2 regions of the Mesorhizobium sp. B2-3-14 genome follow, and region 2 is predicted to be linked to the other one. Evidence: predicted binding sites of a transcription regulator. Region 2 holds the regulator's gene; the other holds the start of a gene.

Region 1 (6,220 bases), on a different contig from region 2:
AAGTCCGCGAACGGGTTCGCGCCGCGGCCGAGGCAATGGGTTATGGCGGCCCCGATCCAAAGGGCAGGCTGCTGCGGGCCGGCAAGGTCAACGCCATCGGCGTGGCCACCGCCGAGCCCCTCTCCTATTTCTTCGACGATCCGTTTGCGCGCGTCATGATGGCGGGCATCTCGCAAGCTTGCGATGCGACCGGAGCCGGCATTTCCCTGGTCTCGGCCGCCAACAACGAGCAGCTTGCCTGGAACATCCAGAGCGCTCTGGTCGACGGCTTCATCGTCTTTTGCATCGAAGGTGGCTCGCGCCTGGTGGAGTTGGCACGTGAGCGCAAGCTGCCCTTCGTCGCGCTCGACCTCGACTCCGAGGACGGCTCGGTCGCCGCGATCGGAGTTGACAACATCGCCGGCGCCGGCATGGCGGCCCGCCATCTCACGGATCTCGGCCATCGCCGCTTCGCCGTCATGGCCCTGCCCTTCGCCGACAACAGGACGGGCCTTGTTTCGGCCGAACAGGTTCGGGCGGCGACCTATGCCGGAACGCGCGATCGCCTCACCGGCTATCTCCGGGAGCTTTCGCGGGTTGGCGTCGACATGTCCAAAGTGCCTGTCTACGAGACCGCCAACGACGTGGCGAGCACGAAGGCGGGGCTCGAGACCATCTTCGCCTCCGACACGCCGCCCACCGCCATTCTGGCCATGTCGGACAGAATAGCCCTGGTGGCGCTCGAATGGCTGAGCGCACGCGGGCTGAGCGTGCCTGACGACGTTTCCGTCGTCGGCTTCGACGGTGTTCCGGAAGCAGCGGTGTCCGAGCCGCCATTGACCACGATCGCCCAGCCGATTGCCGAGATGGGCCGCCTTGCCGTCAGGGCGATCCTGGAGAGCGACGGGCCGGTCAGCCGGCATCAACTGCCGGTCGAACTGATCGTGCGAGCCTCGACGGCTTCGCCACGCGGCTGAACCGCACGGCCGAACCGCCTACCGATTGGCTCTTGCCATGGCAGTCCCCAAAGGCGCACGAACCGGCGAGGGAACCGTTTGGGCCGTGCGGGCCTTGCCCGAACCGCCGATGGTCGACAGCCATTCGAGATAGAAGGCGAGCGCGAACTGCATGGCGATGCCGGCCGATATCAGCAGGCTGTCATAGACGAGCCCGCCCGGATTGATCAGCTTCATCACCTGCGCGACCATGGCGATCACCGTGCCGGCGATGAAGACCGGCAGCGATCTTTTGCCCAGTATGGCCAGCGGATGGTCGGGGCTGGTGCGGAACAGGTTTGACACCGTCGGCAGGGCGACGACGAGGTAGCTGACCGCCAGGACGTGCAACAGCCGCGGCAACGACAGGAAGGTCTTGTCGAAGCCGCCGATCACCACCGGCAGGTTGAACCACGTTATCTGTCCCCAGAGCGGGCTATGCACCCACACCAGAGCCGCCAGCACATAGGTCGCGGCCGCGCCGACAAGCCAGCGGTTGACCGGAATGACACCGCCGCGCCTGACATGCAGCATGGCGGCAAGGCCGATGTTGAACAGGAACTGCCAGGACAACGGGTTGAGGAACCAGAAACCGGGCTCGGGGTAATTGGGCGGAGCGATCTCCCAAATTCCGGCAACCAGCCATAGCGTGCCGGACACGACAAGCGCCGCGGCGGGCCTGGAGCTGACGAACAGGACGAACGCCGGCGCCATCAAAAGCAGCGCCGCATAGACCGGCAGGATATTGTTATAGCCGAGCTGATGGCCGAGCGTGACGATGCCGACCAGCACTTGCGGCGTGTTTTTCATCAAGGGCTCGATGTTGATGAGCGTCAGCAGTTCCGGCCGCTTGGCAAACACCGCCACGGCGCAGAACAGGGCCATCACCACCATCGTCGTGACGATGTGGGCGACGTAGAGCACGCCGGCCCGCCGCCACATTTTCAAGGTCGCCAGAAGCCGGCCACCCGGCCGGAACTTTGTGCCGTAGGCGAGTGCGACCGAAATGCCTGATATCAGCACGAACGCCTCGGCCGCGTCCGAAAACCCGAAATTCTTGTAGGTCAGGGTCTCGAAAGCCGTGCCCGGCACATGGTCGACGAAGATGGTGAGCAGTGCCAGCGCGCGCAATACATCGATACGCGTGTCGCGTTCCAAGATACGCAAATCGCGATCTGGCGAAACAGGGGTAGTCATCGACAAAAGGCCTCAAAGCTGGTTGTTCATGTCCAGCAATGCGACCCCCGACGCACCGCTTCGATTCCTCCCACAGGGAGTGTATCGGCGCAGAAACGGGCCGGAATGAGCCTGGTTCAATCAACTTTCGCGGAGCATGAAAATATTGCGTTTTGAAGCCGGCAAATTGAGCGAAGCCTCATATAATCAACGGGATGCGGTATGACTGGCGCCAGTGTCGAAAATGGCCCTCCGATGCTGGATCTAGCCTTTCCCTATCGCCTCCTCGGTGCCGGCAAAAGCGGCCGCGCGTGCCTGTTCCTGCTGCATGGATCGGGTGTCGACGAGACAAGCATGGTGCCGCTGGCGAGGCGCATCGCGCCCGACGCCCCCCTGATCGCGGTACGGGGCCGCATCCCGCAGGAGGACGGTTTTCGCTGGTTCGAGCGAATCACGCCGACGCGCTTCGGCCAGCAAAGCATCCGTGTCGAAACCGCCGCCTTCGCGGCATTCGCAAGCGAAGTCGCCGCGCGCCATGGGCTCGATCTCGCCCACGCGACATTCATTGGCTATTCGAACGGCGCCAATCTGGTTTCGAGCCTGATGCTGCTCCATCCCGGCATTGTCCGGAGCGCGGCGCTGCTGAGGCCAATGCCGGTGCTCGACAAGGTGCCTTCAACGGACCTCATGGGCACACGGACGCTGATCATTGCCGGGGCGGCGGACGAGACCTACGGGCCTTTCGCGTTGGCGCTGGTGACGCTGCTCAGCCGGCACGGTAGCGAGATCGACGCCCGGATCGTTCCATCAGGCCACGAAATCGGCGACCCGGACGCCGCGATCGTCGAGCGATGGCTGGCCGGAGCGGCACAGGGAGGCTGACCGCCTTTGCGACCGCTCGCTGCCCAATCAGCGTTCGGCCACCATTCGAACTTCTGCCCCGGCGATCAGCAGGGCGAGCCCGCTTTCAAACAGCGCCTCGTGTCCGCCGGCACGGTAGTGCACCAAGGCTTCGCGCAAGAGCGGATGATCATGCGCCGCGGCATCCAGCGCTTCGCCACGCCCCGGACCTGACGGATATTCGGCTTGCTCCTCTGTGACACAGCCGACCGTGTAGCGGCCGACCGTCATCAGCAATTCCATGGCTGGAATCGCCGCCATGCCCTCGCCCGCCAGGAATTCCAGCAGCCGCTCGAAGTGCCCGAGCTCTTGCGGATCCGCTTCCGTGCCGGCGTGGACACGCGCGCCGTCGCGATAGGCAATCAGGGCGCTGCGAAAGCTGCGGGCATTCTTGCGCACGAAATCCTGCCAGGTCTCGCCGAGCCGTGGTGTTCGATGCCGATGGCCGCGCCGCAAGATCTCTTCGTTCATCGCGTCGAGCAAGGCGCGCTTGCTCCTGAAATGCCAGTAGAGTGCCGGCTGCTGCACCTTGAGCCGCTGCGCCAAAAGGCGGGTCGACAGCGCATCGATGCCAACCTCGTTGAGCAAGCCTAGCGCTTCGTCGACGATCATCGTCTTGTCCAGTTTCATGCGAATCCGTCTGGTCCTCCAGCTTGCGCCGTGAATTTATCAGTGATAAACCTTCCTTATCAACGATAAATTCCTGAGTCCGATCGTGAAAAGAGCTTATCTCGTCGTCCTGATGGCGATGGCACTGGACGCCGTGGGCGTCGGGCTGATGATGCCGGTGCTGCCGGGCTTGCTGCGCACGGTCGGCCATGTCGACGATATCGGCTGGATTTTTGGCGCCTTCCTGTCGGCCTACGCCGCCATGCAGGTGCTTTTTTCGCCGCTGCTCGGCGCCCTGTCCGACCGCTACGGCCGTCGGCCGGTCTTGCTCGTCTCGCTCACGGGATCGATGGCGGACTATCTGTTCATGGCCTTCGCGCCAACACTGCCGCTGCTGTTCGTTGGCCGGCTGATCGCGGGCGTCACCGGCGCCAGCATGGCGGTAGCTTCCGCCTACATGGCAGATATCAGCAGCCAGGATCGTCGTGCTCGGGGTTTTGGCCATCTCAACGCCGCCTTTGGCGTCGGCTTCATAGCCGGTCCGGCGCTCGGTGGCCTGCTTGGTGACGTTTGGCTACGCACGCCCTTCCTGGTTGCGGCAGCACTCAACGGGATCAACCTGGTACTGGCTTTCTTCCTGCTGCCGGAACCGAAGCGCGCGGGCGGCGCAAGCGAAATGCCGTCTTTCAACCCGCTGGCGCCGTTGCGTTGGGCGCTGACTTTCCCGGCCCTTTTGCCGCTGCTTGGTGCCTTCGCCGTTCTTGCCCTGGTCGGCGAAGTCGGCGGCACCATCTGGGTGCTCTATGTCCAAGGCAAATTCGCTTGGGACCTGTTCACCGTCGGCATCTCGTTGGCGCTGTTCGGGCTCTTCCATGCTGGAGCCCAGGGTTTTGTTGCCGGGCCGATCACCGAGCGCTGGGGCGAGAAAGCAGCGCTGATCATCGCCATCCTCGCCGACAGCACGGCCTATATATCGATAGCGCTGGCCTGGCAGGGCTGGATGGCCTTCGCCCTGCTGCCGCTGTTCTGTCTCGGCGGGATCGGAGCTCCGGCATTGCAGTCGCTGTTGACCTCACGCGTCGGCGCCGACCATCAGGGACGGCTGCAGGGCGTGCTCACCAGCATGACCAGCCTGGTCTCGGTGTTCGGACCCTTCATCATCGCCATGCTCTATTTCCGCACGCGCACCGTCTTTCCCGGCACAGTCTGGATCGCGGGGGCGGCGCTTTATGTGCTGTGCCTGCCATTGCTCCTGCGAACCGGGTCATCTCCAGCCGTGCGGGAGGCCGCCGAATAGATATTTCTTGACGCTAGGCCGGAAGACGGCACTGTTCACCGCCGAAAACGGCCTCGGACTACCGTTTTCCACAGCGGCGACATATCACTGTCACAGATTACCTATCGAGATGCTGTTACCGAGGGGAAGTCTGCATGGCCGACAAGAACAGCATCACTCTGCTCGACGACACTTCGACATTGCCGGCAATCGTAGCCGATCCGTCCGACATCGCCAGAATCGAAAGCACGATCGACGTCAGAGACCGTGCCGGCATTTCTGTCTATGGCGACCGTGCCCAGCAGGCAGTCAGCGACTATGCCGACAAGATATTGTCCCAGTTGCGCAACCGGGACCTCGGCGACACCGGCGATCTCCTGACCGACATCATCATGAAGGCCAAGAATCTCGATCCGGCCTCGCTCAAGGACCAGGGTTTCCTCAGCGGCCTGTTCTCCTCGTTCAAGGCGCGGCTCGAGCGCTTCAAGGAGAAATACGAGGACGTGGCGGGACAGATCGATCGCATCGGCCTCGAACTCGACCGTCACAAGGACACGCTGCGGCGCGACATTGCCGTGCTCGACGACCTCCATGAGCAGACCAAGGGCTCCATCCTCAAGCTCGATGCCTATGTGCAGGCCGGCAAGAAATTCGTCGATGACTACCGCGCCAACGAGTTGCCGAAGCTGAAGGCCGCGGCGGATACCGCTAGCGGCGACACTGGAGGCACGCTGGAGGCGCAAACCTATCAGGACGCCGTGCAGGCGCTCGACCGCCTGGAAAAGCGGATCTTCTACCTGGTGCAGGCGCGCCAGCTCGGCATCCAGCAACTGCCGCAGATCCGCATCGTCCAGTCGGGCGACGAGACACTGATCGAGAATTTGCAAGCAACCTCGGCGCTGACCGTGCCGGCATGGAAGCAGAAGATGGTCATCCTGCTTGGGCTGACCAACCAGAAGTCGGCGCTCGAACTGCAAAAGACCGTGACCGACGCAACCAACGAGATGATCCGCCAAACGTCGAAAATGATGAAGGACCAGGCGATTTCGGTCGAGGAACAGGCGCAGCGCGGCATCGTCGACGTCGAGACGCTGGCGCAGGCCAATCGCGATCTCATCGACACGGTACAAGGTGTGCTGAAAGTCCAGCAGGAGGGCCGCCAGAAGCGGGCCGACGCCGAAAAACAGATGGACCAGATGACGATCGACTTGAAGAAAGCGCTGACCCAGTCCTGATCGGAACCGCCATGCCGAAGACGCTGACGTCCGTTCTGCTGCTCGCCTTC
Region 2 (6,220 bases):
CGTCATTGGCGGCGACCACGGCGTCCACCTTGTTGTCGTTGGCGGTGAGGAACTGTTCCATGTTCTTCTGGGCGTTGGCGGGCAGCCAGCCGTCCGTATAGGCTTCGCCGACATTCTTGATCTTGCCGCTGTCTATGGCCGCCTTCAGCAATTCCATCGAGCCCGAGAACAGGAAGTCGGCATTCGGATCGGCGCCGGAGCCCTTGATGAAGACGTAATTGCCCTCAGGCTTCACCTTGAACACTTCGCGGGCCTGCATGCGGCCAACTTCCTTGTTGTCGAAGGTCAGGTAGAAGACGTCCTTGTTCTCGATCAGGCGGTCATAGCCGACGACCGGAATGCCCTCGTCGAGCGCCTTCTGTACCGCCGGGCCGATGGCCGACGCGTCCTGCGCCAGGATGATCAGCGAATTGGCACCCTGCGAAATCAGGCTCTCGACATCGGTCAGCTGCTTGCCGGGATTGGACTGCGCATCGGCGGAAATGTACTTGTCGCCCGCGGCCTCGATCGCCTTCTTCATGGCCGCCTCGTCGGTCTTCCAGCGCTCCTCCTGGAAGTTGGACCACGACACGCCGATGACCTTGTCCTTTGCCTGCGCGACCGACGCCAGCGTCAGCGACATGGCGACACCCGCCAGAATGGCGACTGTGAATCTCTTCATGATATCCTCCCTGCGCCCGCGTGTGGCGCGACCAAACTGGCCCTAAGGCCGGCACAAAGGCCCTAATTTTTTCGAGCCTCGAAAAAACACTGGTCCATCGCCGGAACACTGTCAACATCGATTCTGACGGATTTTGAGGTGCCGGAAGCCTTTTTTCGAGCCCCGCAATAAATAAATGACAGCCCCAGCCGCTTCTGCCAGTATTCGACCCGTGCCGGAGGTGTTCGAGGGGGCGTCAAGAACCGCGGCGACGGGGAGGGAAATCATGTCGGTCGGAATCCGCCACGACGATCTGCGCCGGCGCAACCGCGCAATGGTGATTGGAGCCGTGCGCCGGGGTGGCCAGCCCTCGCGCACTGAGATCGCCGCCACCACCGCCCTGAGCCACTCGACCATATCGGCGATATCAGCCGACCTGATCGGCGAAGGTATCCTGAGCGAAGGCAAGCCGAACGAGGCCGGCTCACTGAAACGCGGCCGGCCGCAGGTGGGCCTTTGTCTCAACCCCGAGGCCGCGACGGTCATGACCGTGGTGCTGTCGCTGAATTTCCTCTCCGTCGCCGTCATCGACTACGCCGGCCAGGTGATATCGGAGGAGCAGCGCCGGCTGGACACGCTGACCATGTCGCGCGAGGCGCTGATCGGCGAATGCGTGGCCATCGTCCGGCGCCGCCTCGAGGATCCCGACCTCGATGTCGCCAGCATTGCCCGCATCGCGCTGGCGATCCAGGGCATCACCGACACCGAGGCGCGCGCCATGCTGTGGTCGCCGATCACGCCGCAGACGGACATTGCCTTCGCCGATATACTCGAAGCCGAATTCGGCATCCCCGCCACCATGGAGAACGACTGCAACATGATGGCTGTGGCGCTGCGCTGGCGCGACCCCGAGCGCTACCGCGACGACTTCATCGCCATCCTGCTCTCGCACGGCATCGGCATGGGCCTGGTGCTGAAGGGCGAGCTGTTCACCGGCACCCATTCCTCAGGCGGCGAGTTCGGCCACATGATCCATCGCCCCGGCGGCGCGCTCTGCCGCTGCGGGCGGCGCGGCTGCGTCGAGGCCTATGCCGGCAACTATGCCATCTGGCGTAATGCAGGACAGATGGGTGAGGACGCCAAACCGGTCGACGTCAGCGACGCCGACATGCGCGCATTGGCGGCCACGGCGCGCGAAAGAGACGGACCGGAGCGCGAGGCCTATCGCAAGGCCGGCGAGGCGCTGGGCTATGGCCTTGGCAGCTTGTTCGCGCTGATCGATCCGGCGCCGGTTGCGATGGTCGGCGTCAGCGCCGCCGCCTTCGATCTGATCGAGCCGGCCTTGCGTGAGGCCATCGCCCAGACCGCCGGCGGCCAGCATTCGACGTCGATTTCCTTCGATACAGAGCCGAACGAATTGCCGCTGATCCGCGAGGGCTGCGCCATGCGCGCGCTCACCTTCGTCGACCAGGAGATCTTCGCGCCGGGCGTGCAGGTGAGATCCGGCAAGAACGTGGCCTGATCTCAATCCTCGCGGATTGCGTAGCCCGCGCCACGGATGGTGCGTATCACATCGGGCATGCGGCCATTGTTGACCGCCTTGCGCAGGCGGCCGACATGCACATCCACGGTGCGCTCGTCGATGTAGATCGTCTCGCCCCAGACATTGTCGAGCAACTGGCTGCGCGAGAACACGCGGCCGGGATGGCGCATCATGAATTCGAGCAGCCGGAACTCGGTCGGTCCGAGCCGGATCTCGCTCTTCTTGCGATAGACCCGGTGCGATTCGCGGTCGAGCACGATGTCACCGACCTTGAGCACGCTGGACAGCACTTCCGGCTTGGCGCGGCGCAGCAGCGCCTTGACCCGGGCCATGAATTCCGGCGTCGAGAACGGCTTGACCAGATAGTCGTCGGCGCCGGTCGAGAGGCCGCGCACGCGGTCGCTCTCCTCGCCGCGCGCCGTCAGCATGATGATCGGCAATCGCTCCGTCTCGGGCCGCATGCGCAGGCGCCGACAGAGTTCGATGCCGGAAACCGCCGGCACCATCCAGTCGAGCACCAGGAGGTCGGGCACGTTTTCCTGGAGGCGTATCTCGGCTTCGTCGCCGCGTGTCACCACCTCGACCTGGTAACCCTCGGACTCCAGGTTGTAGCGGAGGAGCACGCCCAGCGGCTCCTCGTCCTCCACCACCATGATGCGTGGCGCGATCATCGATCGATCATCCCTGCCGTCAAGCCGCCGGCACCGACATCGCCGTCTCGTCCTGCTTCGGACGGTTGGCGGGCAGTTGCGTGCCGGTCAGCACATAATACGCATTCTCGGCGATGTTGGTCACATGGTCGCCGATGCGTTCGAGATTCTTGGCGCAGAACAAAAGATGCGTGCAAGCCGTGATGTTGCGGGGATCCTCCATCATGTAGGTCAGGAGTTCGCGGAAGACCGAAGTGTATTTGACGTCGATGCGTTCGTCGTCATTCCTGAGCTTGGCGAGGGCGGCGGCATCGCCGGCCGCATATTCCTCGACGACGCCCTGCACCTGGATCAGCACCAGCTGCGCCATGGAGTCGATGGAATGCGACAGGTCGCGCGGCGTGGCGGTGAGGCCGACCGAGCCGACGCGCTTGGCGATGTTCTTGGCAAGGTCGCCGATGCGTTCGAGATCGCCCGCCATGCGGATCGAGCCGACGACATGACGCAGATCGTCGGCCATCGGCTGGCGCTTGGCGATCAGGGTGATGGCGCGATCATCGAGTTCGCGCTGGCGCGCGTCCATGATGGCGTCGTCGGAGACCACGCGCTGTGCCAGCGCGTTGTCGGAATTCAGCAGCGCCTTGGTGGCGCCGCCGACCATCGTGCCGGCGAGATCGCCCATGTCGCTGATCAGCCTGCTGATCTGTCCGAGATCCTCGTCGAAGGCTGCGACTGTGTGTTCGGCCATGATCCTGGTCCTCGTATGCGTGAGATCAGCCGAAGCGGCCGGTGATGTAGTCCTGCGTGCGCTTCTCGCGAGGCGACGTGAAGATTTTCTCGGTTTTGTCGAATTCGACCAGCTCGCCCAGATACATGAAAGCCGTCTGCTTCGACACGCGCGCGGCCTGCTGCATGTTGTGGGTGACGATGACGATCGTGTAGTCGGCCTGCAACTCGTCGATCAATTCCTCGATCTTGGCGGTCGACAATGGGTCGAGCGCCGAGGCCGGTTCGTCGAGCAGGATGACCTCCGGCTTGACCGCCACGGTGCGGGCGATGCAAAGCCGCTGCTGCTGGCCGCCCGACAGGCTGAGGCCGCTGGCATTGAGCTTGTCCTTGACCTCGTTCCACAGCGCGGCGCGTTTCAACGCCTGCTCGACACGGCCGTCCATCTCGGCCTTGCCGATCTTCTCATAGAGCCGGACGCCGAACGCGATATTCTCATAGATCGACATCGGGAACGGCGTCGGCTTCTGGAACACCATGCCGATCTTGGTGCGCAACAGGTTGAGGTCCTGCGAGCGGTCGAGAACGTTCTGGCCGTCGAGCAGCACCTGACCCTCGGCGGTCTGCTTGGGGTAGAGCTCGTAGATGCGGTTGAAGACGCGCAGCAGCGTCGACTTTCCGCAACCCGACGGTCCGATGAAGGCCGTCACGCTGCGCTCGGGCAGCGACAAGGTGATGTCTTTCAGCGCCTTCGACTGGCCGTAGTAGAAATTGAGGTTCTTGACCTCGATCTTCGCCTTGGCGGCTGCCTCTGTCGCAATCGTCATGTCTGGAGACAACATCTGGCTCATTTGTCCTCTCTGCGTCCGGTCAGGCTGCGCGCAAAGATGCTGAGCGCGAGAACCGTCAATGTGATTATGAGTGCGCCGGTCCACGCCAGTTGCTGCCACTCCTCGTAAGGGCTGAGAGCGAACTGGAAGATGGTCACCGGCAGGCTGGCCATCGGCGCATTGAGATTGCTCGACCAGAACTGGTTGTTGAGCGCTGTGAAGAGTAGCGGCGCCGTCTCGCCGGAAATGCGGGCAATGGCCAGCAATATGCCGGTGACGATGCCGGACATCGCCGCGCGGTAGGCCACCGAACGAATCACCACCCAGCGCGGCGCGCCAATCGCCGTGCCGGCCTCGCGCAAAGCGTTCGGCACAAGGTTGAGCATGTCCTCGGTGGTACGCACCACGACGGGAATGACCAGGATGGCCAGTGCCACGGCACCGGCGATGGCCGAGAAATGCCCCATCGGCCGCACCATCAATTCGTAGACGAACAGGCCGATGATGATTGAGGGCGCCGACAGCAGGATGTCGTTGATAAAGCGCACCACGGTGGTGAGCTTCGAAAAGCGGCCATATTCGGCCATGTAGGTGCCGGCCAGCACGCCGATCGGCGTGCCGACGACGATGCCGATAATGGTCATCACGATGCTGCCGTAGATGGCGTTGAGCAGGCCACCGGCATCACCGGGCGGCGGGGTCATTTCCGTGAACACTGAGAGCGAAACGCCCGACAGGCCCTTATAGAGCAGCGCGCCGAGGATCAGTGCCAGCCAGGCAAGGCCGATGCCGGCGGCGATGACGCAGAGCGTCATCATCACACCGTTCTTGCGCTTGCGGCTCTGGTGAAGCGATGCGGCTGTCGACATCGGTCAGACTCCGGTACGGGCATCGATGCGCATCAGCATGTAGCGGGCGATGGCAAGGATGAGGAAGGTGATGACGAACAGGATCAGACCGAGCGCCACCAACGAGGAGGTGTAGAGATCGCCGACGGCTTCGGTGAATTCGTTGGCGATGGTTGCCGAGATCGTCGTTGCCGGCGCGAACAGCGAGGCGCTGATCCGGTGGGCGTTGCCGATGACGAAGGTGACCGCCATGGTTTCACCGAGTGCACGGCCGAGCGCAAGCATGACGCCGCCCATGATGCCGATGCGGGTGTAGGGGACGACGACCCGGCGTGTTACCTCCCAGGTCGTGCAGCCAATGCCGTAGGCGGACTCCTTCAGCACCGGCGGCACCGTGTCGAACACATCCTTGGTGATCGAGGTGATGAAAGGCAGGATCATGATGGCCAGGATCATCGCCGAGGTCAGCAGGCCGATGCCATAAGGAGGCCCGGCGAACAGGCTGTTAAGGCCGGGAATGCCGTGGAACACGTTGATGATGAAAGGTTGCACTGTCGTCTGCAGGAACGGTGCCAGCACGAACAGGCCCCAGATACCGTAGATGATCGAAGGAATGCCGGCCAGCAGTTCCACCGCCATGCCGATCGGGCGCCGAAGCGGACGCGGGCAAAGCTCGGTAAGAAAAATGGCGATGCCGATGCCGAGCGGCACAGCGATCAGGATGGCGATGGCCGAAGTGATGATGGTGCCATAGATCGGCGCCAGGGCGCCGAATTTCTCGGTGACGGGATTCCAGCTCTCGGTGGTCAGAAAGGAGAAGCCGAAGGTCGACAGTGCCTGCCAGGAACCGGCGAACAGCGAGACGGCGACGCCCCCGAGCAGCACCAGCACGAGAATGGCGGCGGCGCGGGTCAGCCCATGGAAGATCGAATCGGTCAACGCGAACCGTCTGACGGTGGCGTCGCGTGAACCTCGAATGGCTG

The links. Region 2 encodes PhoB, which activates phosphate uptake and scavenging genes when phosphate is short. Its sites were predicted from a motif close to TGTCATNNANCTGTCAT; they were not measured.
Region 1: a site for PhoB is predicted at 5,034-5,050, ahead of FJ950_RS13070 (toxic anion resistance protein). Genes of this name have one in related genera too.

Annotation. Positions count from the first base shown of each region.
Region 1 is NZ_VFVP01000004.1:260,970-267,189, forward strand. Features, by position in the region: gene FJ950_RS13045 (substrate-binding domain-containing protein) at 1-956, shown strand, start outside; gene FJ950_RS13050 (OpgC family protein) at 975-2,171, opposite strand; gene FJ950_RS13055 (alpha/beta hydrolase) at 2,373-3,032, shown strand; gene FJ950_RS13060 (TetR/AcrR family transcriptional regulator C-terminal domain-containing protein) at 3,060-3,680, opposite strand; gene FJ950_RS13065 (TCR/Tet family MFS transporter) at 3,793-4,956, shown strand; gene FJ950_RS13070 (toxic anion resistance protein) at 5,091-6,170, shown strand.
Region 2 is NZ_VFVP01000003.1:323,325-329,544, reverse strand. Features, by position in the region: gene xylF (D-xylose ABC transporter substrate-binding protein) at 1-661, opposite strand, end outside; gene FJ950_RS10465 (ROK family protein) at 927-2,162, shown strand; gene phoB (phosphate regulon transcriptional regulator PhoB) at 2,165-2,854, opposite strand; gene phoU (phosphate signaling complex protein PhoU) at 2,874-3,581, opposite strand; gene pstB (phosphate ABC transporter ATP-binding protein PstB) at 3,607-4,410, opposite strand; gene pstA (phosphate ABC transporter permease PstA) at 4,407-5,258, opposite strand; gene pstC (phosphate ABC transporter permease subunit PstC) at 5,262-6,220, opposite strand, start outside.